DNA from 3 places in the Halomonas sp. A29 genome. Region 1 is predicted to be linked to each of the others. Evidence: predicted binding sites of a transcription regulator. Region 1 holds the regulator's gene; each other region holds the start of a gene.
What was found. Region 1 encodes FliA, which starts transcription of late flagellar genes. Its sites were predicted from a motif close to CTAAAGTTNNNNNNNNNNCNGCCGATA; they were not measured.

Region 1 (5,651 bases):
AGGCGCACCACCCGAAGGACTTCCTTGAGCGGATAGCTGATGAAGGTCGCCGCCATGGTCCCGGCCAGCACGATGGCAAGGCCCGGCAGATTGATGAAGCTCTGCGGCGACTCGGCGGTGAAGAACAGCACGCTGACCAGCAGAACGACGCTGGCGAACATGCCGATAATGGTGGATGGGTTCATTCAAGCTCCTGGATGCGAGGCATCGAGTCTAGAAAATATCGGCTAGGGCCGGAAACGCTTTAGTCATGCCTGTAAAATGCAGGCATTTGATTGATACAGGTCAAGTTTTTCGCACCACGTTAAAGTTTCCTTGCTCTCAGCCGATACGGAGTTCACGAGGTCCCCGTCGGCAGCAGGCCCTTCGATGAAGCCTTACCGGCAACAAGGCTTCTTTTATACCCGCCCCAGCCTCGGGGGCCTGCCCCTGGCCTGGAACCATCCTTGGTAACGTTGCAGCGGGCCAGCTAGAAAAAGCGGTTCGACCATGGTCAAGACAGCCTGAACACTTGAAACATCCGAATTCATCATACGCAGCAGGGAGCCAAGCAGCATGCCCGAGCAAAGGGATCACGTTCCTTTCACCGTCGCTCTTCAGCCGATACATGATGCCAGCCATCACCACGTGGCGGATCGACTGGTCTATGGCCGGCATACCGAGGACGAAGCCGAGGACATCATGTCCTCGACGGCCAAGGCGTTGGCCAGCACCGTCTACGAACTTGGCGATAGTGGCCTGCTGGGCGACCGTACGTTGCTTGTCGACCTCCCGCTGGGCTGGCTCGAACGCCCCGAACTGCTGCCTACTCCGGCGCCACGCCTGGCGCTCGGTATCGCAGAGGAGGGCATGATCGATGCCGAGTTGCTGGCAACGCTCGATGACATCCGTGAGCGCGGCTACCGGGTCGTCCTGCCCACCCGCCTGCTGAAGCAGGACCTGGAGACAATGCTCGATCGCTGCGACATCATCGTGCTCTCCTCGCCACACGATCTCGACGACAAGACGCTGGAGAGGCTGCCCGCTCGCAACGTCAAGCTGCTGGTCGAGAACCTCGACAGCCGGGAAGAGCTGGCGCGCTACCAGGCGATGGGCTGTGACTACTACCACGGAAACTATCTCGCCAAGCCCAACTTCATCGCGTCGGCACCCCGTGGGCGCCATGGCAACCGGGCCGCGCAGATCCGACTGATCCGCGCCCTCTACGAAGACAACAGCGACTTCAACCGGCTCCATGAGCTGGCGGTGCAGGTGCCGCACCTGCACGTGGCCATTCTGCGCCGGGCCAACTCCAGCTATTTTCATCGCGGCGGCAAGGAAGTCGACCTGCATCGCGCGGTACAGATCCTGGGGCTGATCGAGTTGCGTCGATTGATCCTGACCCTGACTCTCGCCAGCCTGCAGCCTTCGTCGCGCATCGTGTTGCGCATGGCGCTGATCCGCGCCTTCATGTGTCGCAACCTGGCAGCTCCCTTTCCCGCTCTCGACCCCGAGGACGCCTTCACCACCGGCCTGTTCTCGATGATGGATGCCCTGCTCGAAGAGGACCGCAATACCTTGCTCGAACACTTGCCGCTGGGCCAGCCGATCATCGACGCCCTGAAACACAGGGCAGGCCCCCTCGGCGCCGTGTTGACCCTCTGCGAAAACCATGAGCGCCAGGTCGAGGAAGCCATCGACGATTTGCCCCCGGACCAGCTCCACAGCTGCTACATGAATGCGCTGAGCAGCACCAAGGCGCTGATGGACAACCTTTAATCGTGATCGGCCAGGCGCGCCCGAAGTCGGCTCACCGCCTGGCTATGCAATTGGCAGACCCGCGATTCGGTAACGCCGAGCACGACCCCGATCTCCTTGAGGTTGAGTTCTTCCTGATAGTACAACGCCATCAACAGCTTCTCGCGCTCGGGAAGCGCCTCGATGCCCTCGGTCAGCTGCCGACGCTTCTCTTCGTCGATGAGCATGCGATAGGGGGTGTCGATCGAGGCATCCTCGATCCCGGGCTCGACACCCTCAGCCATCAGCGCCTCGAAGGGCAGCAGATGTCCGCTGTTCGTGTCGTTCAGCAGTTGCCGGTACTCTCCCAACTCCATATCGAGCTCGGCAGCGATTTCGGTCTCTTCGGCCGGCCGCCCCAGCATCTGCTCGAGGCGGCGCACGGCCTCGTCCACCGCCCGTGCATTGCGACGTACGCTGCGCGGCAACCAGTCCCGGCTGCGCAGTTCGTCGAGCATGGCACCGCGAATACGCTGGCTGGCAAAGGTAGCAAAGCTGGCCCCTTGGGTCGCATCAAAGCGGCCCATGGCTTCCAGCAGCCCCACCGTGCCGGCCTGAATCAGGTCGTCGAGCTCGATGCTCGCCGGTAGCCGTACCTGCATGGACAGCGCCTGACGCCTCACCAGCGGCAGGTACTCATCCAGCAGGTCTGCCTGTTCGATCTTGCCTCGTGCTGTGTACATGCGCTTGCTCTCACGGCTGACAATTCCCTCGAGCGTCGATTCGGTCGCTCGACGGGTCAGGGACGATGCAGATGCTCGTGGTTGACGATGACCTGCAGCCCTTGCAGGGTCGCGGCACGCTGGCGTCGATCCTGCAGTGAAAACTGAAAATAGAGTGGCGTATCGGCCGGCAGACCCGTCATGGCGTCGGTCTGCCCACGCGGGCCCGGTAGTCGCACGCAGTCTCCCGGGTGGCAAAGCCAGGCATCCACCCCACTGCCGGCCGGCGGCTGGTACTGCCAAATGACCCGTCCCATCACCTGGCCCTGGGCCAGCGCGGGCGAGGGTGGCAGCAAGGCAGCGGATGACATCGGCCGCTCGACCATGGCCACCAATAGTGAAGGAGCCGTAGCCACCCAACTGCCCGCAGCTTGAACCATACCCACCCACCCTCCACAGAGGGCGATACCCAGAAGCCAAGGACTCACTCGACTAATCATCGCGCCAATACCAACAGTTCGATGCCGAAATAAGCCTCCGCCACATACTGCAGATTGGCCAATAGACCCTGGCGCCCCACCCCTGGGGGATGCACGGCGATCAAACGTTGCGGGCCACCCTGCTCGGCGATCTGCTTGAGCAGGCGATAGCCGCGACGAAAAGCCTCCAGATCGTCATCCACCCACAGCGCCCAGTGTGCCTGCTGCGCGGCCAGCACCGGCAGGTGCGGGCTACCGACCGGCAGGGCCACGATACGCCAGGAGCGTGGATCGCCTACCCAGCTCCGCCCTTCGCGAGCCCAGCTCTCCAGCAGTTCGGTCACCCTGCCGGTATGCCGCTCGGCGGTGCCCGGCAGACCCAGTACCATCAATGTCACATCCCTGGCGGTGCCTGTCGCACGCGGCGCTGCAACGGCCACCCTCGTGGGCGCTGGCTTGGCGGATGCACGGACTGCCGCCTGCGGCCTTGCCACATCGCCACTCCCGCCAGTCGCCAGCTCGACCAGCATTTCGGCCACATGTGTCGGGCAATCCTGCGAGTCACCGTTCGCCCATTGGCGCAGCCCTGCGGCCTGGTCCCATCCCATCTAGCCTGTCTCCCTTTCACCGAGACCAAGGTGGCGAATGGTATCGCGCACCATGAAGAGTTGTATCAACGACTCGAGCAGCGCGACGTCGCGTCGGCGTCGACGACCTCCCCCTAGCCCCAGCAGCTCCGCACGTAGGTCCATTGCCGCCTCGTCCTCGGCAAGGTCAAGGTGGGCCGCAACCGTTGCCAACCCCCCGGCCATCGACAACTTCAGGTCAGCACGAAGCTCCCCCAGCTCGGCCGGATCCAGGCGTTGCCAGGCACGGCGAGCAAGCTGCGGCAACACGTCACCCTGTAACAAAGTAAGCAACAGTGGCTTGGATTCGCCACCCAACCGCGCCGGAGCAATCCAGTAACGCGTGCCGAGAATTCTGCTGCTCTCCTCGTCACGAACCTCACCCAGCCAGGCCTGCGCGGCGAGGTGCTCCTGGCCGCGCCGACTGCCCTTGAGGGCCACGTTGACGGGCAACGTGGAAAGGCTGAGACGTGCTGGTCCACCGCGGAAACGACAGCGCTCTTCGCTGACGCCTTCGCCAACACCGGCTAGCGACGCCAGGCTCAGGCGCTCGCCGGCGTGCTCGACGCGCTGGCTGCCGCGCACCTGGCTGCACCAGCTCAATTTCCGCTGTTCCAGCCACTCTCCCGTCTCGCCATCGGGCAGTCCGCTCATTAGGTGCAGATCGATAAGATGTCGCTCCAGCGACGCCTCCAGGCGTGCCTTCTGTCCCGCCACCTGGCGATGCTGTAGCAGCGGCAGCGCCAGCCAGGTGCCTTCGGGGCTGAGCGCCACGTCCGGCATCGACCAACTCTCGCCCGGGACACGGCGGCGTTCGCTCCACATCATGCCCTGGACCTGCCCGGGACCGGGATACTCACTCAGCAGCTCTTCGAGACGCTGCTGCTGGATGGTTGACGGCAGCCCCAGCAGGTTCCACGCCTCCTCGAGGCGTTCGAAACCAGGTAGGCGCTGGCGCAGCGCTTGCAGCACGCCGGCCAGGCGACGCCCTTGCCCCAACAGGTTGCCGGAATTTCGCACGGCTGGCTCCGCCACCTGGCGTACGTTCGGCCTTGTCAGCGGCGCACGGTCGGCCAGGGCTTGTTCGATCAAGGCGACGGGCTCTGCGAGCACCATATCCTCGGGTACACGCTGGCCATGCGAGACGAACAGCAGGCGCAACCCATGACGCATGACGATATCGAGTACGGGCGCCAGCCTGCCGGCCTCGTCCTGCTTGGTAATGATGCAGTCGTTCAGCTCGCCGCCGGCCGCCTGGGCCGCCTGGCGATAGCGCACCACTACCTCTTCGAGGGTCTCCGGCTGGCTGGCGGCATTGAGCAGCAGCACCAGGCGCACCGGCGAGTCGCCGCCGTGCAGGTGGCCGACCTGTTCGATTACACGGTGATCGCGCTGACTCATGCCCACCGTATCGATGATGACCCAGGACTTGCCCTTCATGCGCTCCAGCAGGTCAGAGACCGGCTGGTCGGCGTTGAGCGCGTACATCGGCACGTCGAGCAGCCGTGAATAGATGCGCAGCTGTTCGTGAGCACCGATACGGAAACTGTCTGTGGTTACCAGTGCTACCGGTCGGGTACCGTGGCTCATGACGTAGCGTGCCGCGAGCTTGGCCGTGGTAGTCGTCTTGCCCACCCCGGTGGGCCCGATCAGCGCCACGATACCGGTACGATCCATGAAGGCCGCCTCGTCGTCCAGGCCGCTCAAGCGTTTGGCCAGTTGACGCGCCAGCCAAGCCAAGGCACGTTCATCCAGCGCAGCAGTCCGCGCCAACTCCTCAGGCAATGCCGAGACGACCTCTTCGGCAAGCGCCTGGCCGAAACCGGCCTCCAGCATCGTCTGTATGAGCTTCTCACCCAGCGTTTCGGGCGATTCCGGCCGGTTCCGCTCGGTGAGCAGCGAACGCATGTCGCGCATCTCCTCGAGCAGCCTTGCACTCATGGCCTCGAAGGCCTGGGTCGGGTCCGGCGGCGCTGGCGCGGCCGGGCGGCCAGGCTCGGCAGACCGTGGCGTGGATTCACCAATACCGCCATTGCCATCCTCTGCAGCCGACTCGGCCATCGCCAGGATCTCGACACCCTGCTCGGTGTGCCGGTTGGCCAGGATCA
Region 2 (5,651 bases), on a different contig from region 1:
CCAAGTATTGATTCAGGTTTCCCAGCGCCTGGCAGATGAGCTGGATCCCGGGGATACGCTGGCGCGGTTCGGCGGCGATGAGTTCGTCATCCTGCTTCCGGCGCTCGATCGTGAGGGCGAGGCCATCCGGTTGACCGAGCGGTTGCTGTCTCGCATTGGCCGCCCCTATCGGGTCGACGACCACGAACTCTACATCGGTGCCAGTGTTGGCATCGCCTTCCTGAAGGAAGGACTGGAAAACCCGGTCGAACTGATCCAGCAGGCCGACATGGCGATGTACCGCGCCAAGCAGAAGGGACGCAACGCCTGGGAGTGTTTCACCAGTGACATCAATGATGAAGTGAGTACGCGCATGGCGCTGCGCAACGATCTGCAGGAGGCGATAGAGGCACAGAACTTCGAATTGCACTACCAGCCTCTGATTGACGCGCGGAGCGGCCGGGTAGCCGGCTTCGAGGCGCTGGTGCGTTGGAAGCATCCTCTCAAGGGGTATCTTTCACCGGGGCTATTCATTCCGCTGGCGGAGGAGACCGGCCAGATCGGGCCGATCAGCGATTGGGTTCTGCGTCAGGCGTGCCGCGATATGTGCCTCTTGGCCGTAGAGGGATATGGCCGGTACCGCGTCTCGGTCAATCTTTCTCCGCTGCAGTTCCGCCGCGCCAATTTCCTGAGTAATCTGCAGCAGGCATTACTGGAGACGGGGCTGTCACCCGATTATCTCGAACTGGAGCTCACCGAGGGCATACTGATGACCGATACCGCATCGGCCATCGAGACCCTGCACTGCCTGCGCGACATGGGCGTGGAGGTTTCCATCGATGATTTCGGTACCGGTTTCTCCAGCCTGAGCTATTTGAAGCAACTGCCGATCGGCAAGATAAAGATCGATCGCAGCTTCGTGCGCGATGTCACCACCAATCGTCATGACAGCGCTATCGTCCAGGGCATCATCTCCATGGCCCACCATCTTGGCTTGATGGTGGTGGCGGAAGGTATCGAGCAGGCGGAGCAGCGCGATTTCCTGGCAGCACATGGCTGCGACGTGTTCCAGGGATTCCTCTTCGCTCGGCCGATGCCTCTCAAGAACTTACGAGCCTACTTGAAGGAACGGGCCGCTGTGCCCAGTCCGATGCAACAAGTGCCGTCTCCGGACAATGACGAGGCGTTCGAGGACGCTCGGTCGTGGCCAAACGATAACCACCAATAACGAACCATTAACAGCTGTGGGGGCAGGATAGCGAGGATGGCGCAGGTACAGGATGAGTTTCTTCGCGTGGGGAGTCCGAGCGAGATCGTGGCGTTGCTGGAGCGGTTGATCCAGCCCGGCGGGGCTTCGATGCTGCTCGACAAGCCCGATAGTACGCCCATGCCGGTAGTGGTCATGGAACAGACGCCGCCGCAATCGCTGCTGCTCGATATCAGCGCCGTACGTGAAATCGCCGGCGAACTCAAGCGTGGTATAGGCTTTAGCTTGCTCGGCCAGGTGCATGGCAAGATGATTCGTACCCCGGTGCTGAAGTCGCTGCAGATCGATGCGGTGGGCGGACGGGTACATTGTCTGTGCGAATACCCTCACTACCTCGAGGAGTTGCAGCGTCGCGAGGCCTTTCGTGCGCGTTTACGCCTGGGTATGGAGGTAGGCGCCATTATCCGCGGCGTCGAGGGCGGTAGTGAGAGTGACATTGCGGTGCAGGGCGACCTCAAGGATCTTTCCCAGCAGGGCTGCCAGCTGGAACTGCCATCCTCGTCAGCAACCCTGCTGGCCGAGGCCGTGCTGGTGGAGATCGAGTTCTGTTTTCCCAACGGTACGCGTTTTTCGGTTCAGGCGGCGCCGCGCCACAAGGTGGCGGATAGTGACCGTCAGGCTCTGCGGGTGGGATTCCACTTCGAGAATTGCACCGCCGAGCAGGAGCGCAAGCTGTGGTTCTTCGTCCGCGAGATTGAGCGTGAGTCGTCACGCTATGGTGATGAACCCGATGTCGGTCGCCTGCCTTCGATGCTCTTCCAGAGCCAGTCCTCCGGGACGTCAACGCCGGTCGGTCGGCGCAACCTGCTGACTTATCCCACTCCCATGGCGCGTCGGCTGGCACGGGTGGCGGGCTATCTTGATGCGCAGCTGCTCGAGCTGCAGCAGGGTGACGATATCGACTCCGTGCAGCTCTCGCGACACGCCGACATGCTGCTGCAACTGGCCGAGGAAGATATCGAGGCGCTGCTCTTTGCTACTCGCTGCCTGGTGCAGGAGCCTTTGCTGGTGCGTCATGGCCTGGGTGTCGCCGTGCACGCGCTGGCGCTGGCCAACAGCGGCTCGGTGCCGCGGGACGTACGCAAGGCACTGGCCGCCAGTGCCATGGTGCACGACCTGGGTAAAGGGCTTTTGCCACCGACATTGTTGGGGAGCAAGTCGCTGGAGTCCGAAGCCCGTGCCCATCTCACGACACATGTCGAGTTGCTGCAGCAGCGAATGAATGGCTGCCAGTGGCTGTCCCCGAGCATCATGGATGCAGTGGTCACCGGCACCAACGAGCGGCTCGACGGTAGCGGTTATCCGTCAGGAGTAGCAAGCGATAACCTGGCCGAATTGGCACGCATGAGTGCGGTAGTGGATGTAGTCGATGCCATGCGTCGAGACCGCCCCGACCGCCCCGCCTGGCGCATCGATGCCGTATATCGCCATCTCCTCCAGTCACCACAGCTATTTGATCCACGTTGGGTAAGGCGTTATGTACAGCGCTTCGGGCTTCGCCCGGTAGGGTCGCTGGTGCGTTTCTCCGGTGGAGCTCTGGCCTGGATTCAGCGACTCGATCAGCAGGGCAGGCCCTTCCAGGTGCAGCTCAGCGAGGAGATCTCCCCGCCCGGCGAGGCGCTGGGAGAGGTGCTGCGTGGCGATGTCACCTCGCGCCTGGGAGAGATGGTCGAGGAGGTTCCCGTCTCGACATGAACGGTGCGAGCCACGGCTGAAGGGCAATGCCCGGGGGCCGAGATAATGGGTTAGTGCACCTAAAGTTGGCGCGCTGTGAGCCGATAATACGAAATAACCCCTAGGTCGCGGGCTTTTCACCGGAATCGTTGGCGCAAAGCCTGCCAGAATGGCTGCATGAAAAAGGAAGCGTCATGGCTACGATAAGCTCGCTGGGCATTGGTTCCGGGCTCGACCTCAATGGTCTGCTCGATCAGCTCAACGCGGCCGAGCGCAAGAAGCTCGAACCCATCAAGATTCAGCAGAAGAGTCATCAGGCCAAGATATCGGCCTATGGCAAGCTGCAGAGTGCGCTGACCAAGCTGCAGGAAGCGGCTGCGAAACTCAACGACTCGAAATTCTTCCAGAACGTCTCGAGCAATGTGACGGGGAGCGGTGTCAAGGCCGCAGCCAAGTCCGATGCCCCTCCGGGACGCTATTCGGTGAACGTTACCCAACTCGCGACAGCGCAGAGCATTGCCGCAGGTGGCGTGGAGAGCAGAACCTCACAGCTGGGCGGTGGCACCGTCAGCTTGACGCTCGGCAGCGGCGCGCCGATCGATATCGCTATCGCGCCCGGCAAGAGTTCCCTGGAAGATGTCCGCAAGGCAATCAATGACAGCAAGTCGGGTGTGACGGCAACCATCGTCAACGATGGTTCCGGTAGCCCCCATCGCCTGGTCATTACCTCCAACAAGACCGGCACCGAAGCGGCGGTCACGGCCACGTTTTCGGGGGGGCTGGAGGAGCATCTGGGCACGACGCTGGAGACCGTGGTCGAGGCGAAGAATGCATCGCTCAGCGTGAACGGCATCGCCATCACCAGCCAGACCAACCGAGTAGAGGGCGCCATACAGGGGGTGACGCTCGATCTCGAAGAAGTCACTGCCGAAGGCAGCAGCAATACCGTGGTGGTAGAGCGCAACACGCTGGCCATTCGCGAAGCGGTGAGCGGTTTCGTCAAGGCCTACAACGAGCTTCGCAGCACCACTAGTGAGCTGACCCGGTTCAATGCCGATACCGGTGCGGCCGGTGAGCTGCTGGGCGACAGCGCCCTGCGTACCGTCGAGTCGCGCTTGCGTGGCGTTCTCAGTGGCGGGGTCGGCGAGGGCCAATTCCGCATGTTGTCGGACATCGGCATTACCCTGCAGCGTGATGGAACGCTCAAGCTCGATGAAGAGAAGATGAGTGAGATCGTCGCCAACGATCCCCAGGCGCTGTCGGCATTCTTTGCCGGTGAGAACAAGGCGGGTGGGCTGGCCGGCAAGTTGAATGAGACGCTGGACCAGGTATTGCGCGACCGTGGTCTGCTGGACAACGCCAAGCGTGGGCTGGAGTCGAGGATCACCGGCCTGAAGGATCGCCATGAGCGCATGGAGCGCAGCATCGAGCAGACCATACAGCGCTACCGTGTCCAGTTCGGACAGCTCGATGCCATGGTTGCAAGCATGAACCAGGTGAGCGATTACCTGTTCCAGCAGTTCGACATCATGAATGCCCAGCTTGGGCGCAAGAGGTAAGGGGCTGACGCGCGCGGCCTGGCCGATCGCGTGTTGCCGCAGTTGCAAGGTCATGCCACTACAGGAGAATTATCGCCATGACTGTCATGCGAGGAGCAGCCGCTTACGGCCGTGGCGCCGGGGCTTATGCACGGGTCGGAGTGGAAAGCGGTGTGATGGCAGCCAGTCCACATCAGTTGATCGTGATGCTGTTCGACGGTGCCCAGGGCGCCATCCGTGCGGCACGCATCCATATGCAAGCGGGCAACATTGCAGAGAAGGGCAAGTCCATCTCCAAGGCGCTCGATATCGTCAACAATGGGCTGCTGGCAGCGCTGGATACCGAAAAAGGCGGTGAGATTGCCGAGCGGCTCGGTTCGTTGTACGACTATATCAGCCGGCTGCTGCTGGCGGCCAACCTGCACAATGACCAGGAGAGCCTGGATCAGGCCGAGAAACTGCTGGACGATATCGCCTCGGCGTGGCGAGAGATTGGTGGCGCGGGGGGGCAGGGTTGATATGGCCATGTCGACCGCCGGTGCGCTGCTCGATGGCTATGCTCGGCTCAGGCAGCAAGTTGCGATCATGCTAGAGCTGGCTCGGGCCGGCGAGTGGGATGCGCTGATCGAGCGCCAGTCAGGTTATCTGCAGCTTGCCGACCGAATCAGACAGCTCGACCAGGAAACCACGCTTGATCACGAGGGCGTGCAGCGCAAGGCCGATCTGCTGGAAGCGATTCTTGCCGATGACCTGACCATTCGTGAGCAGTTGATGGCGCGTCGCAATGAGCTCGGCCATCTCATGGATACCAGCCGGCGCCAGCGCGACCTGCATCGCAGCTATGGCAAGCAGGCTTCGTCCGTGGTCGAGGCCTCTGACAAGTTTGGCCCGGGGACATCGTGAGTGGCATCACGCCACTGCTCGATACGCTGCTCCACCAGGTGTTGGGCAAGCGTGTCGATACCGCGCCACCGCGTGATTTGACCGAGCCGGTTCGGCCGGTCGACCCGGGCGAGGGCCCCAGGGCGCTGCATAGCGACTCGCGCCTGGATGGTCGTCGTCCGGCCACGGTGCCTCTGCATGGTACGAGCACGCCGGCGCAGCGCGGCGATGCCTTGGTGCCACGCAGCGACACTGCTCAGCCTCCCGCTTCCTCCCAGATCCATTTCAGTCCTTCGGCGCGTACGATCGCC
Region 3 (5,651 bases), on a different contig from region 1:
GGGGCCGGGCCGATCCCCATCAGCATCAATTTGTCGGCGCGCCAGTTCTGGCAGCACGATCTGCCCGTGAGGGTCGCTACCAAACTCAAGGAGCACAAGCTGCAGCCGGGCTTGCTGGGCTTCGAGATCGCCGAACGCACCCTGCTGGAGAAGCCCCACCAGGCGGCCGTCGTGCTCAAGCGCCTGCGGCGCCTCGGTGGTGAGGTCGCGATCAATGACTTCGGCACCGGCTATGCCTCGTTCGGCTACCTGCAGGAACTGCCGATCAGCATGCTCAAGATCGATCAGCGTTTCGTGCAACGCCTGGACAGTGGCCAGCGGGGCAGTGCAGCGATCGTGGCCGCCGTGGTCGGGCTGGCCCGTGAAATGGGGTTGCGCCTTGCCGCTGTCGGGGTCGAAACCGTGGCTCAGCGTGAAACCCTGGCCCGGCATGGCGTCGAGCTGATCCAGGGCTACCTTACCGGCCAGCCGGTACCGGCCGATCTCTTCGCCAGCCGCTATCTGGCCTCCCGAAGCGGGGTGACGCCACAAGACGCTTGAAGCCAGCGGCCTGGCAGCGAGGAGCCGCCTTCCGCGTGCGCTTTTCGTGGTTTCGCCAGCGGCCGCGACCCGGTAGTCTAGGCATCTCTCTTCATCCGTCTTTTTCTGCTCCGGATCAGCTGCCGTTTCGATGAGTTCCCTGCACGCCAGTAGTGGCGATCATCGTGGCCCCATGCGCCACGAGTCGCTGATGCCGACCCATCACGATCATGACCAGGACAGCACCTGGATGATCGGCTACCTGGATATCATGACCCTGCTGGTGGCGCTGATGGTACTCATCTTCACGCTTTCCAGCTTTGGCCGCCCCGACGACAAGGCCGTACCGCTCGCCACGCTCATCCCCTTTGCAATACCGCTGCCCAGTGAAATGGCCAATGCGCTGCCAGTACCGGCAGAGCCACGATCGGCTCCTGGCCGGTTGAGTCAGGTGGCTGTTTCCGCCGCTCTGGGCGTGGCAGAGGCATCGCGGCGCATCATGTCCATGCCTGCACCGAGAGAACAGATCGCCTTTACGGCGCCGCCCACGCCCCTGGCATTGCTCGAACGGCGCATACATCCCCCGCTGGCGTTGCCGCAGCCGCTCGTTCAGGCGAATGGTGAGGCGCCGTTGCCGCTTGCGGATTTCATGCTGGTGCTGACGGACCGGCCACCCTCAGGGGCTCGCGAGCTCGACCTGGATGCCATTGAGGGCTCGCTGGCGTTGCAGCAGGCGCTGGACGAGCGGCTCGAGGATGCTCCCTATCTGGCCGATCTCGAAGGCGTGGAAGTCTCTCGAGTTGCCGAAGGCATCAAGCTGCGAGTGGAGGATCAATGGCTGTTCCCCACCGCCGCGGCCGAGCTTACCGAAGATGGAGAAGCACTCGTGCAGCGCTTGGTGGAGGTGATTCAGCGCCACGCGGGGGAAGTCGCCGTGGAGGGACACACCGACAGCCGGCCGATCCAGACCAATGAGTTTCCCTCCAACTGGGTACTCTCCAGTGCCAGGGCGATTGCCATCGTTCATGCGTTGGAGCGGTCAGGTGTCGACTCGCATCGTCTGCGAGCGGTGGGCCTGGCCGACTCCCGCCCTTTGGCGAGCAATGACACTGGCGAGGGGCGAGCCCAGAATCGGCGCGTCGAGGTCATCATTCACGCGCGTTGACGGAACGCCTGCGCAGGTACGGCTGCACTTTTGGTCCTGCCGTCACCCATATCTTTTTTTCCCCTCAAGCCTAAAGTTTTGTTCACCACCGCCGAGGTAATAGGAAGCAGGAGGCAAATACACCGACACAAGGCAGTTTCTCATGGCCAGTATTTCATCTCTCGGCATCGGTTCCGGGCTCGACCTCAACGGCTTGCTCGACCAGCTCAACGAGGCGGAGCGCGGCAAGCTTCAGCCCATCGAACAGCAAATCAAGACCCAGCAGGTAAAGATTTCCGCCTACGGCGAATTGAAAGGAGCGCTCTCGGCTTTTCAGACTGCCGCCAATGCGCTCAACGACGCTTCGCTCTACCGGAGTCTATCCACTTCGGTTACGGGGAATTCCGTGCAAGCGGCGGCGGGTCGCGACGCCGCGATGGGGCAGTACTCCATCGAGGTCGAGCGGCTGGCCACAGCCGGTAGCCTGGCCTCTGCGCGCCTGGAAGTGGAGCTCGACCAGGTGCTGACCGACAGCGACCAGACGCTGACCCTGCACTTCGCCAATGCTACCGGTGAGGCGCCCCAGGCGATCGAGATCGACATCGCCGCGGGTAGCACCCTCGAAGAGATTCGCAATGCCATCAATGCCCATCCCGAAGCCGGGGTTACCGCTTCCATCGTCAATGATGGCTCGGGCTACCGGCTGGCACTGATGAGCAGCGAGACCGGCGAAGCGGCTTCCATTACAGATATGTCCTTCAGCGACGGCTTCTTTGCCGATGGCATCGCCTTCAGCGAAGCCGAAGGAGCCGGTGCCATTGCCCAGGCAGGGGAGAACGCCCTGCTCAACGTCAATGGCATTCCCATCGTCAGTGCTTCCAACCAGGTGGAGGGCGCCATTCAGGGTGTCACCCTGAGCCTGACGGAAGAGGGCAGCAGCACTGTCAAGGTCGAGCAGAATACCCGGGCAGTACGCGAGGCCATCACCGGCTTCGTCGAGGCCTTCAACGCGCTCAAGGAGACCATCGGTGAGCTGACCGCTTTCAGTGGCGATAGCGGCACAGCCGGTGACCTGCTGGGTGACAGCACGGTGCGTTCCATCGAGGGGCGGCTGCGCAGCGTGCTGACAGGTGGCGTGGCGGCTGAAGAGGGCGGCTTTGCCATGCTCGGTGACATCGGCATCTCGCTTAAGCTCGACGGTACGCTGGAGATCGACGAGCAGCGATTGGATGAGGTCATCCTCAACGAGCAGGATGCCTTGAGCGCCTTCTTCGCCGGCGACAGTGCTACGGGCGGTCTGGCCGGCCAACTGAGTGAAACCATTACCCAGTTGAGTGGCAACAGTGGAGCACTGGGGGGAGCCATCAGCGGCGCCGAGAGCCGTATCGTGAGTCTCAACGAGCGCCACGTGCGCATGGAGCAGAGCATCGATGCTACCATCGCCCGCTACCGCACCCAGTTTGGCCAGCTCGATAGCATGATTGCCCAGATGAACCAGACCAGCGATTACTTGTTCCAGCAGTTCGAAATCATGAACGCCCAGCTTGGGCGCAAGTGAATGTGAGCTACCGGCATCTCAACCGCCCCAGAGTGGGCGGTTTTATTTTTGAATAGTGTCTAGCCAAATCAGCGCGGCTGATGAAACGTCAACGAACTGGCGCCACCGACCTAAAGCTTTTCCCAGCCAAGCCGACAATCATTCCACCGGTGCCCTTCGTGCCCGGGTGAGGGCGTTTGTGTGATAGGCATCAACACCAACATTCTTTCGATGATCGTGCAGGCCAACCTGCGTGGCAGCCAGCAGGCCATGCAAAGCGCCATGCAGCGGCTCTCGTCCGGCCTGCGCATCAACAGCGCCAAGGACGACCCGGCGGGGCAGGCCATTGCCAACCGCATGACGGCGCAGATCCGCGGGCTCAACCAGGCGGCACGCAATACCAACGATGGCATCTCGCTGGTGCAGACAGCCGAAGGGGCGCTAGGCCAGGTCAACGGCAACCTGCAGCGCATTCGTGAACTCACCGTGCAGGCCGGCAACGGCACCCTCAGTCCCACCGATCTCGCCGCGATTCAGGCCGAGATCGACCAGCGGCTGGACGAGATCGATCGCATCGGGCTGCAGACCGGCTTCAACGGCGTTTCCGTGCTGGGCGAAAACCGCAGCCTGCGTATCCAGGTGGGGGCCAATGATGGCGAGACCATCGCCATCGAACTCCAGGCCATCAATCGGCACTCGCTGGGGTTGGAAGGGTTTCGGGTCGTGGCAGGTGAAGAGGGCGATGCTACCGAATCACCGCTGCGTGCCATCGACGAAGCGCTCATCCGCACTGACCGTCAGCGCAGCCAGCTAGGTGCGCTGAACAATCGCTTCGAAGCGGTGATCGACAACATCCAGAGTACCGTGGTCAACCTCAGCGCGGCGCGCTCGCGCATCATGGATGCCGACTACGCCCAGGAAGTCTCCAACCTGGTACGCGCGCAGATTCTGCAGCAGGCCGGTATCGCCATCCTGGCCCAGGCGAACCGCCTGCCAGAGCTGGTCCTTGAGCTGCTGCGCCAGCGCTGATTTCGGCCCTTGCCGCCAGGGTCGGCACAAAATCCAAAATTTTTTTCTCATCTTCCTAAAGTCCCGGCCTCAGGTGCCGTTATTCAGGGTAACGGCCAACGGCGCCGTTGAGGTAGGCCCTAGATGCTGGGCCAAGAAACTAAAGGTTCAGTGGGCCCGCCAATGGAGCCCTCAACGTAAAAAAGGAAATGACCCATGTCAGTCATCAATACCAACATCACTTCCATGATTGGCCAGGCTAACCTGCAGAAGAGCCAGAACGCCCTGCAGACCTCCATGGAGCGTCTCTCCTCCGGCCTGCGTATCAACAGCGCCAAAGACGATGCCGCCGGTCAGGCCATCGCCAACCGTATGACCGCTCAGATCACCGGTCTGAACCAGGCGCAGCGTAACGCCAACGACGGTATCTCCATCGCCCAGACCGCCGAAGGCTCGCTGAACCAGGTCAACGACAACCTGCAGCGCATTCGTGAGCTGAGCGTTCAGGCCGCTAACGGCACTAACTCAGCCGACGACCTGCAGTCCATCCAGGACGAAATCAGCCAGCGTCTTTCTGAAATCAACCGTATCTCAGAAGAAACCAACTTCAACGGTGTGAAAGTGCTGGCCGGCGACCAGGGCCTGAAGATCCAGGTTGGTGCCAACGATGGTGAAACCATCACGGTCAACTTGAAGCAAATCAACTCCCAGACCCTGGGCCTGGCTAACCTGGATCTTCGTAACCAAGTGGCCTCTGCTTCCCTGTCAGCTGTTGAAGGCAACGTCCTTCGTCCGGCACAGGAAGCGACCACCGTTGCACTGACGTTCAGTGGCGCTGAGCCTGAGCAGGCTGCTCTGGTTGTTGGTGATGATGGTGCGCTGTATGCCCAGGTGGGTACCGACCTCTTTGCCGCTACCTTCGATTCAGCAACCAACACCGTCTCTTATGACACAAGTGGCACGGCCGCTGCTGGTGTTGCTGCAACTGCCGCAGAGAGCTTTGTTGATGCTGATGGCAACCTGGTTGAGCTGAGCACGCTTGACAGCGCCATTCGTGATGATGCCGCAGGCGGTGCGGAATTCTCTGTGCATCAAGCAGACGCAACTGGTGCCCTGGTAATTTCTGACGGTACCAATACCTGGACTGTTGGGACTGGCGGCACGACTCTGGACTTCGAGACTGGTGAGGTTGTTCTCGGAACGGCTGATGGTACTGCTGTTGATGTGACTACAGGCTATGCCGAGGTTACCACCGGCAACATCCTGACCCTGGCCGCTCAGGAAGAAATCTCCGCCGATCTGAGCAGTGTCAACGATGCGCTGGAAGGCACCAACACCCTGATGCAAGGCGAGAACGGCTCGTACTTCATCCGCAACGGTGAAGGTGAAAACGCAACTTACTACACCGCTACCGTTGACCAGGCAACTGGTGAAGTGACTCTG

Region 2: the regulator FliA is predicted to act here: its motif matches at 3,001-3,027, upstream of fliD (flagellar filament capping protein FliD).
Region 3: the regulator FliA is predicted to act here: its motif matches at 3,332-3,358, upstream of SPH52_RS10470 (flagellin).

The regions. Positions count from the first base shown of each region.
Region 1 covers NZ_JAXQPR010000003.1:496,259-501,909, forward strand. Annotated here, with positions in the region: gene SPH52_RS08270 (motility protein A) at 1-185, opposite strand, end outside; gene SPH52_RS08275 (EAL and HDOD domain-containing protein) at 556-1,758, shown strand; gene SPH52_RS08280 (RNA polymerase sigma factor FliA) at 1,755-2,459, opposite strand; gene SPH52_RS08285 (flagellar protein FlhE) at 2,516-2,878, opposite strand; gene SPH52_RS08290 (hypothetical protein) at 2,935-3,525, opposite strand; gene flhF (flagellar biosynthesis protein FlhF) at 3,526-5,651, opposite strand, start outside.
Region 2 covers NZ_JAXQPR010000005.1:9,970-15,620, reverse strand. Annotated here, with positions in the region: gene SPH52_RS10435 (EAL domain-containing protein) at 1-1,207, shown strand, start outside; gene SPH52_RS10430 (HD domain-containing phosphohydrolase) at 1,244-2,941, shown strand; gene fliD (flagellar filament capping protein FliD) at 3,115-4,479, shown strand; gene fliS (flagellar export chaperone FliS) at 4,557-4,976, shown strand; gene SPH52_RS10415 (flagellar protein FliT) at 4,984-5,361, shown strand; gene SPH52_RS10410 (flagellar hook-length control protein FliK) at 5,358-5,651, shown strand, end outside.
Region 3 covers NZ_JAXQPR010000005.1:23,644-29,294, reverse strand. Annotated here, with positions in the region: gene SPH52_RS10485 (EAL domain-containing protein) at 1-540, shown strand, start outside; gene SPH52_RS10480 (OmpA family protein) at 671-1,684, shown strand; gene fliD (flagellar filament capping protein FliD) at 1,827-3,221, shown strand; gene SPH52_RS10470 (flagellin) at 3,402-4,229, shown strand; gene SPH52_RS10465 (flagellin) at 4,425-5,651, shown strand, end outside.